One region of the Serratia sp. NCCP-200 genome, then DNA from elsewhere that is predicted to be linked to it. Evidence: predicted binding sites of a transcription regulator. Region 1 holds the regulator's gene; each other region holds the start of a gene.

Region 1 (3,281 bases):
CTCGGCCCCTTAGGCCTGCAGCGTCGGAGAGGCGTATTGTCTATAAAAGGAGAAAGCAATGTCGTTTGAATTACCTGCATTACCATATGAGAAAAACGCTCTCGAACCGCACATTTCCGCAGAAACGCTGGAATACCACTATGGCAAGCACCATAACACCTACGTGGTTAACCTGAACAATCTGGTGAAAGGCAGCGAGTTCGAAGGCAAATCCCTGGTCGAGATCGTCAAGACCTCCACCGGCGGCGTGTTCAACAACGCCGCTCAGGTCTGGAACCACACCTTCTATTGGCACTGCTTATCACCGCAAGGTGGTGGCGAGCCAACGGGCGCAGTGGCAGAGGCCATCAATAAGTCATTCGGCTCCTTCGCCGCCTTTAAAGAGCAGTTCACCGATGCCGCCGTGAAAAACTTCGGCGCGGGCTGGACCTGGCTGGTGAAAAAAGCGGACGGTAGTCTGGCGATCGTCAGCACCTCAAATGCGGCAACCCCGCTGACCGGCGCAGACGTTCCGTTATTGACCGTTGACGTGTGGGAGCATGCTTACTATATCGACTACCGCAATGCGCGGCCAAAGTACCTGGAAAACTTCTGGGCGTTGGTTAACTGGGCGTTCGTGGCAGAAAACCTGGCTTAACGGCGGGTGACTAGCTAATAAGGCGCGGCATGAAGCTGCGCCTTTGTTTTTCTGCTACGGATCAGTTCAATGCGGCAATAAAACTGAACGCAATAATCATTGCCAAAGCACCCACGGTGGTGAGTAATGACATCTTCAAATTGGTATCCATATACAACTCCCTCTCAGATTGGCTTTTCCAGAGCATAAGCCACACAGTTTATACGTCAAATCATTTTCCCACAGTTCGTGATTAAAATCTTGTTATGCTTTCCCCGCTGATAATTACCGATTAGCTCTTCCACTTTTCTTCAATATGCGACAAAATCCGCAGTTCACAACTGCGTACCGATAAACTGCCCCTCCCTGTTCAAGCGATTTACGACTTCAGCACTAAAAACTCAGTTTTCGCTTATCTGGGGAAGGATCTACGCAGGCAAACGATTAACATCATACTTACATGCTGTAACATGTGGGTTTAGGAGTCATTTTTTACATGGCAACGATTAAAGATGTGGCCAAACGCGCTGGCGTTTCTACCACTACCGTTTCGCACGTTATCAATAAAACGCGTTTCGTCGCCGAAGATACCAAAACGGCCGTTTGGGCCGCCATCAAAGAGCTGCACTATTCACCTAGCGCGGTGGCCCGCAGCCTCAAGGTCAACCACACGAAATCGATCGGTTTGCTCGCCACCTCGAGCGAGGCCCCCTATTTTGCCGAAGTGATCGAAGCTGTGGAAAACAGCTGCTACAGCAAAGGCTATACCCTGATCTTGTGTAACTCGCACAATAATCTGGATAAACAGCAAGCCTATCTGGCAATGCTGGCGCAAAAACGCGTCGATGGCTTGCTGGTGATGTGCTCAGAATATCCAGATCAGCTACTGGGCATGCTGGAAGATTACCGTAATATTCCCATGGTGGTGATGGATTGGGGTACCGCGCGCGGAGACTTCACCGATACCATTATCGACAATGCCTTCGAGGGCGGTTACCTGGCAGGCCGCTACCTGATCGAACGTGGCCACCGTGACATCGGTGCCATTCCTGGTCAACTGGCGCGTAATACCGGTGGAGGTCGCCACCAGGGCTTTCTGAAAGCCATGAAGGAAGCCAACATCGAAGTGCGCGAAGAATGGATCGTGCAGGGGGATTTCGAGCCTGAATCTGGCTACAAAGCCATGCATCAGATCCTGTCGCAAAAGCATCGTCCAACCGCCGTTTTCTGTGGCGGCGATATTATGGCCATGGGGGCGATCTGCGCCGCCGATGAGCTGGGGTTGCGTGTACCGCAGGATATCTCGGTGATTGGCTACGACAACGTGCGTAATGCCCGCTACTTCACCCCGGCGCTGACCACCATTCACCAGCCGAAAGAGCGCCTGGGCGAGATGGCCTTTACCATGCTGTTGGATCGCATTATCAGCAAGCGTGAAGAATCGCAGGTGATTGAAGTACATCCAAAACTGATCGAGCGCCGCTCAGTCGCCGATGGTCCTTTTGTCGATTACCGCCGTTAACTCCTGTTGGGGCGCTGCAATACTGCGCCCGATTAACCACCCGGCTCCTCTTCACTGAGCCATTCCTGATTGAGCGTTTCGCTGTCGCCCAGATAGTCCAACAGCCAGGCCATGGCCGGAGACTGGGCGTTTTGCTGCCAGGTCAGGCAGCAGGCACTGGGCGGGAAAGGCTCATGCAGTGGCAACACTACCAATTCACCACTTTGTACCAACGGCAATACCCGATGCGCGGGTACCATGCCCACACACAGCCCGGCACGCAAACAATCTACCGCAGAAACCCAGTCCGGCACGGTCAATCGCCGCTGGTTATCCAGCGACCAGGTCACCCGCTTGGGTAAATTGCGCGAAGTATCTTCCAACAGCAACGAGGGATAAGGCCGTAGCTGTTCGTCGCGCAGCTTTCCTTGCAAGGCGGCGAGCGGATGTTTAGCATGTACTACACAGAGCCAATTCATAAAGCCCATATCGCGAAAGGCAAAACCGCCGCCCACCGGCACCGCACGCGTTGCACCAATGGCCATCTCAGCGCGGCCATCGACCAGCGCATCCCACACGCCGTTGAATACTTCCGGCTGCACCATCAGTTCTACGTCGGGGAAATGGCGATAAAAATCCAGCACCAGCTGGCGGCTGCGCTGGGGTTTGACGATCAGATCGACCGCAATCCGCAGTTGCCCGCGCCAACCGTTGGCCACCTGCTGACACTGTCGTCGGGTATCGAGCATTTTTTTGATAACAACTCGCGCCTCCTTAATAAACAGCGCCCCCGCCGGCGTGAGTTCCACATCGCGGTGACGGCGTTCAAACAGCGGCACCGCCAACCATTGCTCCAGTTGGCGCACCGTATAGCTCACAGCAGAAGGAACGCGGTGCAGCTCCTGTGCCGCCGCGCTGAAACTGCCGGTCCGCGCTACCGCATCTACCACATCGAGTGAATATTCAGACCACATATGTTTGCCTTCAAATTTTTTAACAGCACCTTGCAAATATTACCGTTTCACAAGCAGAGATCCAGCCGTATACACTTGCCGGCGCTTCAAAACCTGCGACAACATAATTTTAACGAGAAATAGCAATGCGAAATTTTGGATTTATGTTCTACCTGGCCGGCCTGAGTATGTTGGGCTATCTGGCTACCGA
Region 2 (3,281 bases), on a different contig from region 1:
TTGAAAAAGATCCACCCGTTGGGCAAATCGCCGGTAGTGGTAGACGGCGATCTGACACTGGCCGAGTCGGGCGCCATTATTGAATACCTGCAGGAAGCCTATGACGCACAGGGGTTATTCACGCCCACGGATTTTCACGCTCGCCAGGAGTATCGCTATTGGCTGCACTATGCAGAAGGGTCGTTGATGCCGCTGCTGGTAATGAAACTGGTGTTTAGCCGTTTAGGACACCCGCCGATCCCATGGGTGATACGCCCAATTGCCGGGGCGATTGGTAAAGGGGTACAGAAAGAGTATCTGGATAAGCAGATTGTCACGCATCGCGATTATCTGGAGCAACACCTGAATAAAAGCACCTGGTTTGTAGGCAATGAATTCAGCGCTGCGGATATCCAGATGAGTTTCCCTGTGGAGGCGCTAGCTGGGCGAGGCGGGCTGGAGGGGTGCCCGAAACTGCAAAACTATCTGCAACGCATTCACGCGCGTCCTGCGTATCAGCGGGCTCTGGAACAGGGTGGGCCGTTTAGCGTGCTGGGGTGAAGGCTTGAACTATACTCGATAGGGTCACTTTCATAGGAGGTAGCCCATGGCTACGCAAATTTTTGTTAACCTGCCCGTCAGCAATTTGCCCGCTTCTATCGAGTTCTTCCGCCAACTGGGGTTTATCTTCAACCCGCAGTTTACCGATGACACTGCCGCCTGCATGGTCGTGAGTGAGAGTATTTATGTGATGTTGCTGACTCACGAGAAATTCCTACTGTTTACCCCCAATCCCGTCAGTGATGCCAACAAAGCGACGGAAGTGCTGATTTGCCTGTCGCAACCCAGCCGTGCTGCGGTAGATGCGTTGGTACGCAAAGCCATTGCTGCCGGTGGCAATACTTATAATCAGCCACAGGATTACGGCACTATGTATGGCCATGGCTTCCAGGATTTGGATGGTCATATCTGGGAGTTGATGTACATGGATGAGCAGGCGATGCAGTCGCAATAATCTTTTCCGCCCCAAGCTGTCGGGGCGATCTCCCCTCTTCAAGTCGTAATGTGATAAACCTCACATCTTCAACAATGCGCGTTCGCAATACGTTTTCGCATAAATTGTCGCGATCTTTAGTTGATCAGACGGCATAGAAGGCTAGATAATCGTTTGCCTTGAAAATCCCTCCCAGTAGCGTTTGGGATTTTTGGGGATAAGACCACCATAAATCACCCGCTGCATGCGATGAGAGTTAAACGTTTGCCTTTTACACGGCGTCTGTTGCCGCGTTCCTGAAGGGTAAGGAAGCGAACGTGACGGAAACGGTTTCGTAATGACCATGCATCAGTGGGATAACAAGCCACTTCATCCAGGCTGGCAGCAATGAAAAACAGGGGACAGCAACATGTCGAATTCTCAAGCAAATAACGCCGTGACACCCAAAGGCGGGCTTGATGCGTACTTTAAACTTACAGCACGGGGTACCAACGTGCGTCAGGAAGTGGTGGCAGGGCTAACCACCTTCCTGGCGATGGTCTACTCGGTGATCGTGGTTCCCAGCATGCTGGGTAAAGCCGGTTTCCCACCGACTGCGGTATTCGTTGCCACCTGCCTGGTTGCCGGTTTGGGGTCGTTGCTGATGGGCTTGTGGGCCAACCTGCCGATGGCGATTGGTTGCGCCATTTCACTGACGGCGTTCACCGCCTTTAGTCTGGTGCTGGGTCAGCAGATCAGCATTCCCGTGGCGCTGGGCGCGGTATTCCTGATGGGGATCCTGTTTACCATTATCTCGATTACCGGTATCCGTTCCTGGATCCTGCGTAACCTGCCAATGGGAGTGGCGCACGGGACCGGTATTGGTATCGGCCTGTTCCTGCTGCTGATCGCGGCTAACGGTGTCGGCCTAGTGGTGAAAAATCCGCTGGATGGTTTGCCGGTAGCGCTGGGAGCATTTACCTCATTTCCGGTGGTGATGACGTTAATCGGCTTGGCAGTGATCTTCGGCCTGGAAAAGCTGCGCGTGCCTGGCGGTATCTTGCTGGTCATTATTGCCATTTCGGTTATCGGCCTGATTTTCGACCCTGCGGTGAAGTATCAAGGGCTGTTCGCCATGCCTAGCCTGGCGGGGCCGGATGGCAAATCGCTGATCTTCAGCCTGGATATCATGGGGGCGTTACAGCCAGTGGTGTTGCCAAGCGTGTTGGCATTGGTGATGACTGCGGTGTTCGACGCCACGGGTACCATCCGTGCGGTCGCCGGGCAGGCCAATCTGCTGGATAAAGATGGCCAGATCATTAACGGTGGCAAAGCGCTGACCTCTGATTCCCTGAGCAGCATCTTCTCCGGGCTGGTTGGGGCTGCACCTGCCGCGGTTTATATCGAATCTGCCGCGGGTACGGCGGCGGGCGGTAAAACCGGCCTGACGGCCACCGTGGTTGGGCTGTTGTTCCTGCTGATCCTGTTCCTGTCGCCGCTGTCCTATCTGGTGCCTGTTTACGCCACCGCTCCTGCGCTGATGTACGTTGGCCTGCTGATGTTGAGCAACGTCACCAAGCTGGACTTCGACGACTTTGTCGATGCCATGGCCGGTTTGCTGTGCGCGGTGTTTATCGTGCTGACCTGTAACATCGTGACCGGCATCATGCTGGGCTTCAGCTCGCTGGTGATTGGCCGCGTGTTCTCTGGTGAATGGCGTAGGCTGAACATTGGTACCGTGTTAATCGCGGTGGCGCTGGTGGCATTCTATGCGGGTGGTTGGGCAATTTAAGCCTTTCTTCAACGGGGCCATCCTCCGGCCCCGTCGTTCATTTCCTTAAGACTATTCTCCCTCTTTTCTGCGACGTGTTTTGAAAGGCACAACAAGCTTTATAACTGAGAAAAAAAGTGATCTACTATTCGGACACTGTTACCCGCGCGCTTTGGTGATCTGAACTTAAGAGTCTAAGGAAAGCATGGAAATATTTTTTACAATCCTCATTTTGATCCTGGTGGTCTCCCTGTCTGGGGTGGTAACACGCATGTTGCCGTTCCAGATCCCGTTACCCTTGATGCAAATTGCCATTGGGGCCCTGTTAGCCTGGCCGAATTTCGGGCTGCACGTTGATTTTGACCCCGAACTGTTTTTAGTGCTGTTTATTCCGCCATTGCTGTTTGCCGACGGTTGGAAAACACCGACACGCGAATTCCTGCACCACGGGCGTGAAATCCTGGGGCTGGCATTGGTGCTGGTGCTGATCACCGTTGTCGGAGTTGGGTATCTCATTTACATGATGGTCCCGGGTATTCCGTTGGTTGCTGCGTTTGC
Region 3 (3,281 bases), on a different contig from region 1:
ATCAAGATGATCGAATGCCACTGCCGGTGCCTTCAGCAGGGCGGAACGGGTCACCCCGTTGGGGAAATAGCGATCGGCAAAGGCCTTCGACGCGACGAACAGATAGTCCAGCGCGCCTAACCGATCGACCAGGCAGCTTGGCAGCGGCTGCGGTTGGATACTGACCGCGCCCACCACTTCCCCCCGGCGCAGACGTTCCTGCGTGCGGGTTTCGTCTTCCACCTGTAAATTCAGGCGCACCGGGGAATCGGCCAGCACCGGTTTTAGCGCCGGTAACAGCCAGGTTGCCAGGCTGTCGGCGTTGACCGCCAGTGACAGCAACAGCGGCGTATCGACCCCATTGTCATTCCCTAACCACTCCTCTTCCAGCAGCTCGACCTGATGCAGCAAGGCCAGCAGTTTTTGACCCTGCTCGGTTGGGCGCGGTGGTACGGTGCGTACCAGTAGCGGTTGGCCGAACAGGTTTTCCAACTGTTTGATGCGCTGGGATACCGCCGATTGGGTGATACAAAGTTTTTGTGCCGCGCGCTCAAAGCCACGCTCACGGATCACCGCGTCCAGCGCTTGCAGCGTTCTATAGTCTGGGCGTTTCATCGGAGAGAAGATCCCTTTTAGTAAATTGATTCAGGCACTATGCCACATTTTTGCACTTTCTCAGGTGAAAAAATCCCGCCGCTCTTTTCAGCGCGGGCGTCGTAGGGAGGAGCAGAAATGTGCGTCAGGTTAAATAAGTGTGTTTTAGCCTAAGTTGCCGTCAGTGATTTACCCTATAATACGCACACGTTTTCGTACATAGGCAATGAGCACATCATGACTCAGGATGAACTGAAAAAAGCGGTAGGTTGGGCAGCATTGGAATACGTGAAGCCTGGCACTATCGTGGGCGTGGGCACCGGCTCTACCGCGGCTCACTTTATTGATGCGTTGGGTTCGATCAAACACCAGATCGAAGGCGCGGTATCCAGCTCAGACGCGTCGACCGCCAAGCTGAAAAGCCTGGGGATCCACGTTTTCGATAGCAATGAAGTGGATTCGTTGGATATCTACGTGGACGGTGCCGATGAAATCAACGGCCACATGCAGATGATTAAAGGCGGTGGCGCGGCTCTGACCCGTGAGAAGATCATTGCTGCCATTGCCCGCCAGTTTATCTGCATTGTCGACTCCACCAAGCAGGTTGATGTGCTGGGTAAATTCCCGCTGCCGGTAGAAGTGATCCCGATGGCCCGTTCCTATGTAGCGCGTGAGTTGGTCAAGCTGGGCGGCCTGCCGGAATATCGCCAGAACGTTGTAACCGATAACGGCAACGTGATCCTGGATGTGTACAACCTGGAAATCCTCGATGCCATCGCGTTGGAAAACAAAATCAACGGCATTGCTGGCGTGGTTACCGTTGGCCTGTTTGCCAACCGTGGCGCGGACGTCGCGTTGGTTGGCACACCGGATGGCGTAAAAAAAGTGGTCAGATAATCTGGCCGTAAAGCGGTGAGCCTGCTGACAAAGTCTCAGCCGGCTCGCCGCTTTTTACTGGCTTACGGTCCGCCACGCATAATTCTTGTCTTAAAATATCTTTTCTTAAAACGGGCGAATTTGGTGACATATGTCACATTGCGTGAATAACCTCCGTTAAGCTTCTGCCTAAATCTTTCCCAATGGCATTTTCCACCAGAAAGCACCGACATCGCTGAGCCTTGTGCTAACGGGCAGGCAATCGTTTGTATTGCCGGGCGCGTTATTTTTGTTATGTTGGAGGGACGTGCTGTTGATTTTGGGTTGCTGCCGGTCTGGCGGTAATGTGAAAGCTATACCCTCTGGATTTCAAGCTGTCGCTTGGAATATGACGGGTATAAAGGGGAAAACAGCCGCTTCTGAAGTCTGATTATAGGGTCGGGTAAATGGCAAAAGTATCATTGGAGAAAGACAGGATTAAGTTCCTGTTGGTAGAAGGGGTTCATCAGAGCACCGTAGATAACCTGCGTGCTGCCGGATATAGCAACATCGAATATCACAAAGGTGCGTTAGACACCGAAGCGCTGAAGGCATCGATCCGTGATGCACACTTCGTGGGTATCCGATCGCGTACGCATCTGTCCGAGGAAGTTTTCGCGGCCGCAGAGAAGCTGGTCGCGGTGGGCTGTTTCTGTATCGGCACCAACCAGGTTGATTTGAAAGCAGCGACCAAACGCGGTATTCCGGTGTTTAACGCGCCTTTCTCCAATACTCGATCCGTGGCCGAAATGGTGCTGGGTGAGCTGCTGTTGATGCTGCGCGGGATCCCAATGGCCAACGCCAAGGCACACCGTGGCCAGTGGCAGAAACTGGCCGTGGGCTCGTATGAAGCGCGGGGCAAAAAGTTGGGGATCATCGGCTACGGCCACATCGGGACTCAGCTTGGCATCCTGGCGGAAGGCCTGGGGATGAAGGTGTTCTTCTACGACATCGAGAACAAGCTGCCGTTGGGTAATGCCCAACAGGTGCGTCATCTGTCCGACCTGCTCAATATGAGCGACGTGGTTACGCTGCACGTGCCGGAAACGCTGTCGACCAAGAACATGATCGGCACCGAAGAGCTGGCGCTGATGAAGCCAGGTGCGATCCTGATCAACGCCTCACGTGGCACCGTGGTAGATATCCCGGCACTGTGTAACGCCTTGGCGAGCAACCATCTGGCTGGTGCGGCAATCGACGTGTTCCCGGAAGAGCCGGCAACCAACAGCGATCCGTTCAATTCTCCACTGTGCGAGTTCGATAACGTGCTGTTGACGCCGCATATCGGCGGTTCAACCCAGGAAGCGCAGGAGAACATCGGTGATGAAGTGGCTGGCAAGCTCGCGAAGTATTCCGATAACGGCTCAACGCTGTCCGCGGTCAACTTCCCAGAGGTATCGCTGCCAGCTCATGGCCCGAACGCCAGCCGTTTGCTGCATATTCATGAAAACCGTCCAGGCATCCTGACGCAGATTAACCAGATCTTCGCCGAAGAAGGGGTGAACATCGCGGCCCAGTATCTGCAGACCAGCTCGGAAATCGGCTACGTGGTTATCGATATCGAAGCGGAAACCGAACGTGCTGATGCCGCGTTGCAACGTATGAAAGCGATCGAAGGGACTATCCGCGCCCGCTTACTGCTCTAGTCGGTAACCGACGGAAAACACCAAGGCCGGAGCAATCCGGCCTTTTGCTATGCGGAGATTGGCCAGGCCCAGGTTTGTGATGGGGTGATAATCTCTGGCAGAGGGATATCCCATTGCTCCACCGGCAGGGCGCTAACTTGTTGGCAA

The links. The regulator PurR, encoded in region 1, represses purine synthesis genes. The targets are predictions, from matches to a motif close to CANGCAAACGTTTGCNTG.
Region 2: a site for PurR is predicted at 1,227-1,244, ahead of AC6HVW_RS16330 (NCS2 family permease). Genes of this name have one in related genera too.
Region 3: a site for PurR is predicted at 1,705-1,722, ahead of serA (phosphoglycerate dehydrogenase). Genes of this name have one in related genera too.

The regions. Positions count from the first base shown of each region.
Region 1 covers NZ_BAAKUJ010000003.1:366,662-369,942, reverse strand. The annotation lists gene sodB (superoxide dismutase [Fe]) at 59-637, shown strand; gene cydH (cytochrome bd-I oxidase subunit CydH) at 699-788, opposite strand; gene purR (HTH-type transcriptional repressor PurR) at 1,113-2,138, shown strand; gene punR (DNA-binding transcriptional activator PunR) at 2,171-3,091, opposite strand; gene punC (purine nucleoside transporter PunC) at 3,217-3,281, shown strand, end outside.
Region 2 covers NZ_BAAKUJ010000004.1:408,899-412,179, reverse strand. The annotation lists gene AC6HVW_RS16340 (glutathione S-transferase family protein) at 1-540, shown strand, start outside; gene AC6HVW_RS16335 (VOC family protein) at 587-994, shown strand; gene AC6HVW_RS16330 (NCS2 family permease) at 1,383-2,744, shown strand; gene AC6HVW_RS16325 (Na+/H+ antiporter) at 2,929-3,281, shown strand, end outside.
Region 3 covers NZ_BAAKUJ010000002.1:159,124-162,404, reverse strand. The annotation lists gene AC6HVW_RS06025 (LysR family transcriptional regulator ArgP) at 1-594, opposite strand, end outside; gene rpiA (ribose-5-phosphate isomerase RpiA) at 811-1,470, shown strand; gene serA (phosphoglycerate dehydrogenase) at 1,896-3,134, shown strand; gene AC6HVW_RS06010 (5-formyltetrahydrofolate cyclo-ligase) at 3,182-3,281, opposite strand, start outside.